2 regions of the Pseudomonas sp. FW215-R2 genome follow, and region 1 is predicted to be linked to the other one. Evidence: predicted binding sites of a transcription regulator. Region 1 holds the regulator's gene; the other holds the start of a gene.
The links. Region 1 encodes FliA, which starts transcription of late flagellar genes. Its sites were predicted from a motif close to CTAAAGTTTNNNNNNNNNNNGCCGNTAA; they were not measured.
Positions count from the first base shown of each region.

Region 2: a site for FliA is predicted at 2,153-2,180, ahead of AC3WRD_RS19535 (flagellar protein MotY). Genes of this name have one in related genera too.

Region 1 covers NZ_JBYTBO010000005.1:236,915-241,685, forward strand. The annotation lists gene flhF (flagellar biosynthesis GTPase FlhF) at 1-1,077, shown strand, start outside; gene fleN (flagellar synthesis regulator FleN) at 1,191-2,021, shown strand; gene fliA (RNA polymerase sigma factor FliA) at 2,018-2,758, shown strand; gene AC3WRD_RS09565 (chemotaxis response regulator CheY) at 2,926-3,297, shown strand; gene AC3WRD_RS09570 (protein phosphatase CheZ) at 3,315-4,103, shown strand; gene AC3WRD_RS09575 (chemotaxis protein CheA) at 4,157-4,771, shown strand, end outside.
Region 2 covers NZ_JBYTBO010000014.1:45,876-50,646, reverse strand. The annotation lists gene AC3WRD_RS19550 (peroxiredoxin) at 1-294, shown strand, start outside; gene rnt (ribonuclease T) at 369-1,043, opposite strand; gene pyrC (dihydroorotase) at 1,040-2,086, opposite strand; gene AC3WRD_RS19535 (flagellar protein MotY) at 2,246-3,154, shown strand; gene AC3WRD_RS19530 (argininosuccinate synthase) at 3,284-4,501, shown strand; gene AC3WRD_RS19525 (hypothetical protein) at 4,663-4,771, opposite strand, start outside.

The DNA of each region.
Region 1 (4,771 bases):
AATCGCCAGTTGTTCTCCGGTCTGCCATTGACCGCCGGCCTGCCGCTGACGGCTGCCGAGCCTCTGACAGAACCGACTTACGCTGCTCCGGCGCGTCCGGCACCTGCGCCTGCGCCGGCTGCCGCTGGCGTTGATCCGCGTGCGCTGGATTCGATGCGTTTCGAACTCAACAGCCTGCGCGAGCTGATGGAAGTGCAGCTCGGCACTCTGGCCTGGAATCAGCTGCAAGGCAGCCGTCCGGCTCAGGCGAACCTTTATCGTCGTCTGCAACGCATCGGCTTGTCCGGCCCGTTGTCCCGCGACCTGCTGGCGCTGACCAGCGATATCGAAGAACCTCGTCAGGCCTGGCGCATGTTGCTGGCGCACCTGGCGCGGATGATCGCCACCCCGGAAGTCGAGCCGCTGGAAGAGGGCGGGATCATTGCCATGGTCGGTCCTGCCGGCATGGGCAAGACCACCACCCTGGCCAAGCTGGCCGCCCGTTACGTGCTCAAGTACGGCGCGCAGAACATTGCGCTGGTGAGCATGGACAGCTTCCGCATCGGTGCTCAGGAACAGTTGAAAACCCTGGGCCGGATCCTCAATGTGTCGGTGACCCACGTCGACCCGGGCCAGTCCCTGGTGCAGGCGCTGGATCCACTGCTGCGCAAACGCGTGGTGCTGATCGATACCGCCGGCCTGCAGGCCAGCGATCCGGCACTGCGCATGCAGCTGGAAAGCCTGGCCGGTCGTGGCATTCGGTCAAAAAATTATCTGGTACTGGCAACCACCAGCCAGAAACAGGTTCTAACCGCCGCTTATCACAGTTACAAGCGTTGCGGGCTCGCCGGGTGCATCCTGACTAAACTGGATGAGACGGCCAGCCTTGGCGAGGTGCTGAGCCTGGCGATCAGTCATGAACTGCCGGTCGCCTACCTGACCGACGGCCCACGGATTCCGGATGATCTGCATCTGCCGCGCCGTCATCAATTGGTCAGCCGCGCCGTCAGTGTGCAAATGCAGGAAGAACCCAGCGAAGAAGCCATGGCTGACATGTTCGCTGATATCTACCACAGTCCCACCAAGCAGGTTGGCTGAGGTAATGAACAGTTTTTGTACCTACATCGATGGTCTGCCATGCATTGTTCCGGTTGTGAACGCGCAGCCAGTAATGTGGCCTCCGTCTATGCAAGACAAGGTAAAGAAATAACATGGGCAGCATGCATCCCGTACAGGTGATCGCGGTGACCGGCGGCAAAGGTGGCGTCGGCAAGACTAACGTGTCAGTGAACTTGTCCCTGGCGCTGGCAGAGCTTGGCCGTCGGGTCATGCTGCTGGACGCCGACCTGGGTCTGGCGAACGTCGACGTTCTGCTGGGCCTCACGCCCAAACGTACCCTGGCCGATGTGATCGAGGGCCGCTGCGAGCTGCGCGACGTGCTGTTGCAAGGCCCCGGCGGGATCCGCATCGTGCCGGCCGCTTCCGGCACGCAGAGCATGGTTCACCTGAGCCCGGCCCAGCATGCCGGTCTGATTCAGGCGTTCAGCGACATCGGCGACAATCTCGACGTACTGGTGATCGACACTGCTGCGGGTATTGGTGACTCGGTAGTCAGTTTCGTTCGCGCAGCGCAAGAAGTGTTGCTGGTGGTCTGCGACGAGCCGACCTCGATCACCGACGCCTACGCCCTGATCAAACTGCTGAACCGCGATTACGGCATGAACCGCTTCCGCGTCCTAGCCAACATGGCCCAGAGCCCGCAGGAAGGTCGCAATCTGTTCGCCAAGTTGACCAAGGTCACGGATCGCTTCCTCGACGTCGCCCTACAATACGTCGGTGCGGTGCCTTACGACGAAAGCGTGCGCAAGGCGGTGCAGAAGCAGCGTGCGGTCTATGAAGCCTTCCCGCGTTCCAAGTGCGCACTGGCGTTCAAGGCGATCGCGCAAAAGGTCGACACCTGGCCGCTGCCCGCCAATCCGCGCGGCCACCTCGAATTTTTCGTCGAGCGCCTCGTGCAGCAAACGGCAGGACCTGTGCTATGACCGCCAGCGGTATGAATTTCTACAAGAAGTCGGCACGTGACGCGCAGTACGAGCTGATCGAGCGTTACGCGCCACTGGTCAAACGCATTGCTTACCACTTGCTGGCGCGATTGCCGGCCAGTGTGCAGGTCGAAGACCTGATCCAGGCCGGGATGATCGGCCTGCTCGAAGTCTCGACCAAATACGACGCCAGCAAAGGCGCCAGTTTCGAAACGTACGCGGGCATCCGGATCCGCGGCGCGATGCTCGATGAAGTACGCAAGGGGGACTGGGCACCGCGCTCGGTTCACCGCAACACCCGTATGGTCAGCGACGCGATTCGCTCGATTGAAGCTAAAACCGGCCGTGACGCTAAAGATCACGAGGTTGCGGCCGAACTCCAATTGAGTCTCGACGATTACTACGGGATTTTGAACGACACCCTGGGCAGCCGACTGTTCAGTTTCGACGACCTGTTGCAGGACGGCGAACACGAAGGGCTGCACGAGGATGGCGCAAGTGCTCATCTTGAGCCGTCGCGCGATCTGGAAGATGAGCGCTTCCAGGCTGCGTTGGCGGACGCGATTGCCAATTTGCCGGAGCGTGAGCGACTGGTGTTGGCGCTGTACTACGACGAAGAGCTGAACCTCAAGGAAATCGGTGAAGTCCTTGGCGTCAGTGAATCGCGGGTCAGCCAGTTACACAGCCAGTGCGCGGCCCGCTTGCGGGGGCGTTTGGGGGAGTGGCGAGCGCGCTGAAGGCAGTGTGGGGACGCTGCGAACGAGGCTGGTGCGGTGGTGAACGGCACCGGTCTTGCTCTGTTGTGCTCCAGACAGTCATCGAGTGCTTTGCCGGATTGATTGAAATGGCGCGTCCAGGTGCTGGGCGCGTTTAAGACTGCTTGGAGGTCGAATTGAACAAAGACATGAAAATCCTCATCGTTGATGACTTCTCAACGATGCGGCGGATCATCAAGAACCTGTTGCGTGACCTTGGGTTCACCAACACCGTTGAAGCCGACGATGGCACCACTGCCATTCCGGTGCTCAACAGCGGCAGCATCGACTTTCTGGTGACCGACTGGAACATGCCTGGCATGACCGGTATCGACCTGCTGCGTCACGTGCGCGCCGATGAAAAACTCAAGCACCTGCCAGTGCTGATGGTGACTGCTGAAGCCAAGCGCGAGCAGATCATCGAAGCGGCCCAGGCCGGCGTTAACGGCTACGTGGTCAAACCTTTCACGGCTCAGGCGCTGAAAGAAAAAATCGAGAAGATTTTCGAACGCATCGGCTGATGACGCGCGGGGGAGCTATGGAGCATAACGAATCTTCACAGGGCGACTTCGAGTCGACTCTGAAAAAACACGCGGTCGAACTGGTCGAAAGCCTTGAAAAAGGCAGGTTCGGCGACGCTGTGCAACTGATCCATGAGCTCAATCAGACCCGTGACCGTGGCCTGTACCAGGAAGTGGGCAAGCTCACGCGCGAACTGCACAGTGCAATCGTCAACTTCCAGATCGACCCGCATATGCCGCAGGCCGAGGAAGTATCGCAGATCACTGATGCGACCGAGCGTCTGGGCTATGTGGTCAAGCTGACTGAAGCGGCGGCCAACCGCACCATGGACCTGGTGGAAAGCGCCACGCCGGTGGTCAATGGCCTGGCTGACGAAGCCCAGGCATTGAGTGCCGACTGGGGACGTTTCATGCGCCGTGAAGTCGGGGCTGAAGAGTTCCGCGAGCTGGCGCGTCGGGTCGACGGTTTTCTGGCACGCAGCAGCGCGGACAACCGCGCGGTGTCGAGCAACCTCAACGACATTCTGCTGGCCCAGGATTACCAGGACCTCACAGGTCAGGTGATCAAGCGCGTGACCCAGTTGGTCACCGAAGTCGAAAGCAATCTGCTCAAACTCGTGCTCATGGCCAGTCAGGTGGACCGCTTTGCGGGCATCGAACATGACCGTGCGGCGATGCTCGCTGAAAAAGATCCACAAAAACATCTCTCGCAGGGTGAAGGTCCGCAGATTCATGCCGATAAACGAGAAGACGTTGTGTCCGGTCAGGACGATGTGGACGATTTGTTATCCAGCCTTGGATTCTAGAGTTTTGGAATTATAGGTTTTTTGGGTTTTTAGACCTGTAGGAGCACCCCCTAATGAGCTTCGGCGCCGATGAAGAGATCCTTCAGGATTTCCTGGTTGAGGCCGGCGAGATTCTTGAGCAACTGTCCGAACAACTGGTCGAGCTGGAAAGCCGTCCGGATGACGCAGATCTGCTCAACGCAATTTTTCGCGGTTTCCACACTGTAAAAGGGGGCGCCGGCTTCCTTCAGCTCAATGAGCTGGTGGAGTGCTGTCACATCGCCGAAAACGTGTTCGACATCCTGCGCAAGGGTGAGCGTCGCGTAGATGCAGAACTGATGGACGTGGTGCTCGAAGCGCTGGACGCGGTGAACAGCATGTTCAGCGAAGTCCGCGATCGCAGTCCGATTACTGCCGCAACGCCGGAACTGCTGGCTGCCCTGGCGCGTCTGGCTGAACCGCAATCGGCGGATGAAGCCCCGGCTTCGCCTGTTGCCGAGATGATCGAAGAACTGGTCGTCGAAGGCGATTCGGGCGATATCACCGATAACGAATTTGAACAGTTGCTGGACTCGCTGAACGCCGTCAAGGCCGAAGCTGAAGCCCCGGCGGCTGCCGCTGCGCCTGCTTCCGATGAAGCAGTCAGCGATGAAATCACCGACGCCGAATTCGAGTCGCTGCTCGACCAG
Region 2 (4,771 bases), on a different contig from region 1:
GCTGCCGACATGAAGCACGACATCGCCAAGGCCTACGACGTTGAATCCGAAGGCGGCGTGGCTTTCCGTGGCGCGTTCCTGATCGACGACAAAGGCGTTGTCCGCTCGCAGATCATCAACGACCTGCCGCTGGGCCGTAACATGGAAGAGCTGATCCGTCTGGTCGACGCTCTGCAATTCCACGAAGAGCACGGCGAAGTCTGCCCTGCCAACTGGAAAAAAGGCGACAAAGGCATGAACGCTTCACCAGAAGGCGTTGCGGCTTACCTGACCGAGAACGCTGCTGCCCTGTAAGGCGCAACGTCGAGGTACAAAAAAACCGGCTCTTGAGCCGGTTTTTTCATGCGCGGGATTTAATCCGACGACCCTCAGTCGTCGAAGTCTTCCCAGCCGCCCATCTGTTTCCAGCGGTTGACGATGCCGCAGAACAGCTCGGCCGTCTTTTCGGTGTCGTAACGCGCGGAGTGCGCTTCACGGCCATCGAAATCGATGTCGGCTGCCTGACAGGCCTTGGCCAGCACGGTCTGACCGTACGCCAGACCCGCGAGGGTTGCGGTGTCGAAGCTGGAGAACGGATGGAACGGGTTGCGCTTCATGTCCAGCCGCGCGACGGCGGCGTTGAGGAAGCCCAGGTCGAAGCTGCTGTTGTGGCCGACCAGGATCGCCCGTTTGCAACCGTTGGCCTTCAAGGCCTTGCGCACGCCACGGAAGATATCGGTCAGGGCCGTCTCTTCGCTGACCGCCATGCGCAACGGGTGATCGAGCTTGATCCCGGTGAACTCCAGCGCGGCCGCTTCGATGTTGGCGCCTTCGAATGGCTCGACACGGAAGAAGTAGGTGTGGTCCGGGTAAACGAAACCCTTTTCATCCATGGCGATGGTGGTCGCGGCAATCTCCAGCAATGCGTCGGTGGCCGAGTTGAAACCACCGGTCTCTACGTCGACGACAACCGGCAGGTAGCCGCGAAAGCGTGCTGCCATTGGATGGCGTGAACCGCCGCCACCTTGACCGTCCAGTTCGTCGTCGAAATGGTCTTCACTCACGCGTGTTCCTCCAGCAGGCGCCAGCGCAGTTTTTCACCGGCGCGCAGCGGGATAACGGTCAGCTCGCCGAAGGGCAGGCTGGTCGGGGCGGTCCATTCTTCACGGACCAGGGTAATGCGATCGGTGTTCGCCGGCAGGCCGTAGAAACGCGGGCCGTTGAGACTGGCGAAGGCTTCGAGCTTGTCCAGCGCATTGCGCTGTTCAAAGGCTTCGGCATACAACTCGATGGCGGCGTACGCGGTGTAGCAGCCGGCGCAGCCGCAGGCGGCTTCCTTGGCGTGCTGGGCGTGCGGCGCCGAGTCGGTGCCGAGGAAGAACTTCGCGCTGCCGCTGGTGGCGGCGTCGAGCAGGGCTTCCTGGTGGGTATTGCGCTTGAGGATCGGCAGGCAATAGAAGTGCGGCCGGATTCCGCCTACCAGCATGTGGTTGCGGTTGTAGAGCAGGTGATGCGCGGTGATCGTCGCGCCAACGTTGGCCGAAGCCTCGTTGACGAACTGCACGGCGTCGCCGGTGGTGATGTGTTCGAACACGACCTTGAGCGTCGGGAAACGCTCGACCACACGACGCATGTGCTCGTCGATGAAGATTTTCTCGCGGTCGAACACGTCAACGTCGCCACGGGTGACTTCACCGTGGATCAACAGCGGCATGCCGACTTCGGCCATGGCTTCCAGCGCCGGGAAGATCTTGTCGATGCTGGTGACCCCGGAATCGGAGTTGGTGGTGGCGCCGGCCGGGTACAACTTGGCCGCGTGGACAAAACCGCTGGCCTTGGCTTCACGAATTTCTTCGGGCTGGGTACGGTCGGTGAGGTACAGCACCATCAACGGCTCGAAACGACTGCCGGCCGGGCGGGCAGCGAGAATCCGCTGGCGATAGCCGTCGGCTTCAGCGGCGTTGCGCACCGGAGGTACCAGGTTAGGCATGATGATCGCGCGACCAAAGGTGCGCGCAACATCTGCAACGGTATTGGTCAACACGGCACCATCGCGAAGATGAATGTGCCAGTCGTCGGGACGCAGCAGGGTCAGGCGGTCGGACATGAGGGGATTCCAGGCGGGTCAAACTGAGGCGAATGCTACCGGAAAAGACTCTTGCAGGCACTCGCTATCAAGTTTTGCGACGAGCGTCCGATATCCCATAGGTATGCCGTAAACATGTATGTATCGGTCTTTTTGTTGTAGAAGCCAATGGAGCCTCCCGTGCGCCAGCGTTATTTAGCCTTGCTCAGTGTGTTTGCCAGCCTTCCGGCGATGGCGCTGACCTACCAGACCCGTCTGGAGAACATTGAGTGGACGGTCGAGGGCGACAAGTTCGAATGCCGCCTGACGCAGCCGATCACCGATTTCGGCTCGGGCCAGTTCGTGCGCAAGGCCGGCGAGCAGGCGACTTTCCGCCTGAACGCCTACAACGCCATGCTCGGCGGCGGTTCGGCGACCTTGATGGCGGCAGCGGCGCCCTGGCAGCCGGGCCGTGGCGATATCAATCTGGGCACGGTCAGGATCGGCAGTGGCAATATCCTCTTCAACAGTTCTCAGGCGCAGGCCGGACAGTTGATCAGCGGCCTGATGGACGGACGCAGCCCCGTGGTGCGCCATGCATCGGGCGATGGCCGTGTGTCGGAAGTGCGTCTGTTGCCGGTCAAGTTCAGCAAGGCGTTCAACGACTATCAGGCCTGCGTGGCGAAACTGCTCCCGCAGAATTTCGAGCAGGTCAAGCAATCGCAGATCGGTTTCCCCGGCGAAGGCATCGAACTGGACGCCGCCGCCAAGGCCAAGCTGCAAGTCATGCTCGAATATATGAAGGCCGATCCGACGGTCAACCACATCGAGCTCGACGGCCACTCCGACAACAGCGGCAATCGCCTGACCAACCGCGAACTGTCGCGCCGGCGCGCTCTGGCGGTGGTCGACTTCTTCAAGGCCAACGGTATCCAGGAATCGCAGATCACCGTGCGCTTCCATGGTGAACGTTACCCGTTGGTGCCAAACACCAATGCCGCCAACCGGGCCAAGAACCGTCGGGTCAACGTGCACCTTGCGCGGGTGGCACCGACTACCGCTCCTGCGCCTCAGGCCAGCACACCGGCCAACGCTGCGGCGACGTCCTGACCCGCCGGTCATCGTCGCCCTCTCGACAGATTCTGTCGCTTTGTCGTCTTAAGCTGTCGCGCCTCTGTAAATTATCGCGTTTGAGCGGTAGACTCCTCGGCTTTCCGTAGAACCCCGTGGAGTGATGGCATGGCGGACGTAAACAAGGTCGTTCTGGCGTATTCCGGCGGCCTGGACACTTCGGTGATCCTCAAGTGGCTGCAGGATACTTATAACTGTGAAGTCGTGACCTTCACCGCTGACCTGGGTCAGGGCGAAGAGGTCGAACCGGCTCGCGCCAAGGCTCAGGCCATGGGCGTCAAAGAAATCTACATCGACGACCTGCGCGAAGAATTCGTGCGTGACTTCGTGTTCCCGATGTTCCGTGCCAACACCGTTTACGAAGGCGAGTACCTGCTGGGTACTTCCATCGCGCGTCCGCTGATTGCCAAGCGTCTGATCGAAATCGCCAACGAAACCGGCGCCGACGCCATTTCCCACGGCGCAACCGGCAAGGGCAACGACCAGGTCCGTTTCGAACTGGGTGCCTACGCGCTCAAGCCAGGCGTAAAAGTGATTGCCCCTTGGCGCGAGTGGGACCTGCTGTCCCGCGAGAAACTGATGGACTACGCCGAGAAGCACGCGATCCCGATCGAGCGCCACGGCAAGAAAAAATCCCCGTACTCGATGGATGCCAACCTGCTGCACATCTCCTATGAAGGCGGCGTGCTGGAAGACACCTGGACCGAGCACGAAGAAGACATGTGGCGCTGGACTGTCTCCCCGGAGAACGCACCTGACAAGCCGCAATACCTGGAACTGACCTACCGCAACGGCGACATCGTCGCTCTGGACGGCGTCGAAATGACTCCGGCCACCGTACTGGCGACCCTGAACAAGATCGGTGGCCAACACGGCATCGGCCGTCTCGACATCGTCGAGAACCGTTATGTCGGCATGAAGTCCCGTGGCTGCTACGAAACCCCGGGCGGCACCATCATGCTGCGCGCTCACCGCGCCATCGAGTCGATCACCCTGGACCGCGAAGTCGCTCACTTGAAAGACGAGCTGATGCCGAAGTACGCCAGCCTGATCTACACCGGTTACTGGTGGAGCCCGGAGCGTCTGATGCTGCAACAGATGATCGACGCCTCCCAGGTCAACGTGAATGGCGTCGTGCGCCTGAAGCTGTACAAGGGCAACGTGATCGTGACCGGCCGCAAGTCCGACGATTCGCTGTTCGACGCCAACATCGCGACCTTCGAAGAAGACGGCGGCGCCTACAACCAGGCCGACGCGGCGGGCTTCATCAAGCTCAACGCGCTGCGTATGCGCATTGCTGCCAACAAAGGCCGCAAGCTGTTCTGAGTCCTTCGGACCAGACGTGAAATAGCGGTCTTGTCGTTCTGACAAGACCGCTATGCTGCAAAACCCTTCTGTTTACCTGATCGTAGTGGATCGGCGTTCCCGAACTCATCTGTTGTACTGTGCGCATCGCATTGATGTACTTCGTGTCTCTGCGCCTCAATTTAAACTCTTCCCAATACACTGATGTTCTGCGCTTGAACGTCGTAAATAATACAATACGTCGTCCCCGTGGTTTTCCTTCCTCGCTTGAGCGATTTGGCGATGTTTTCT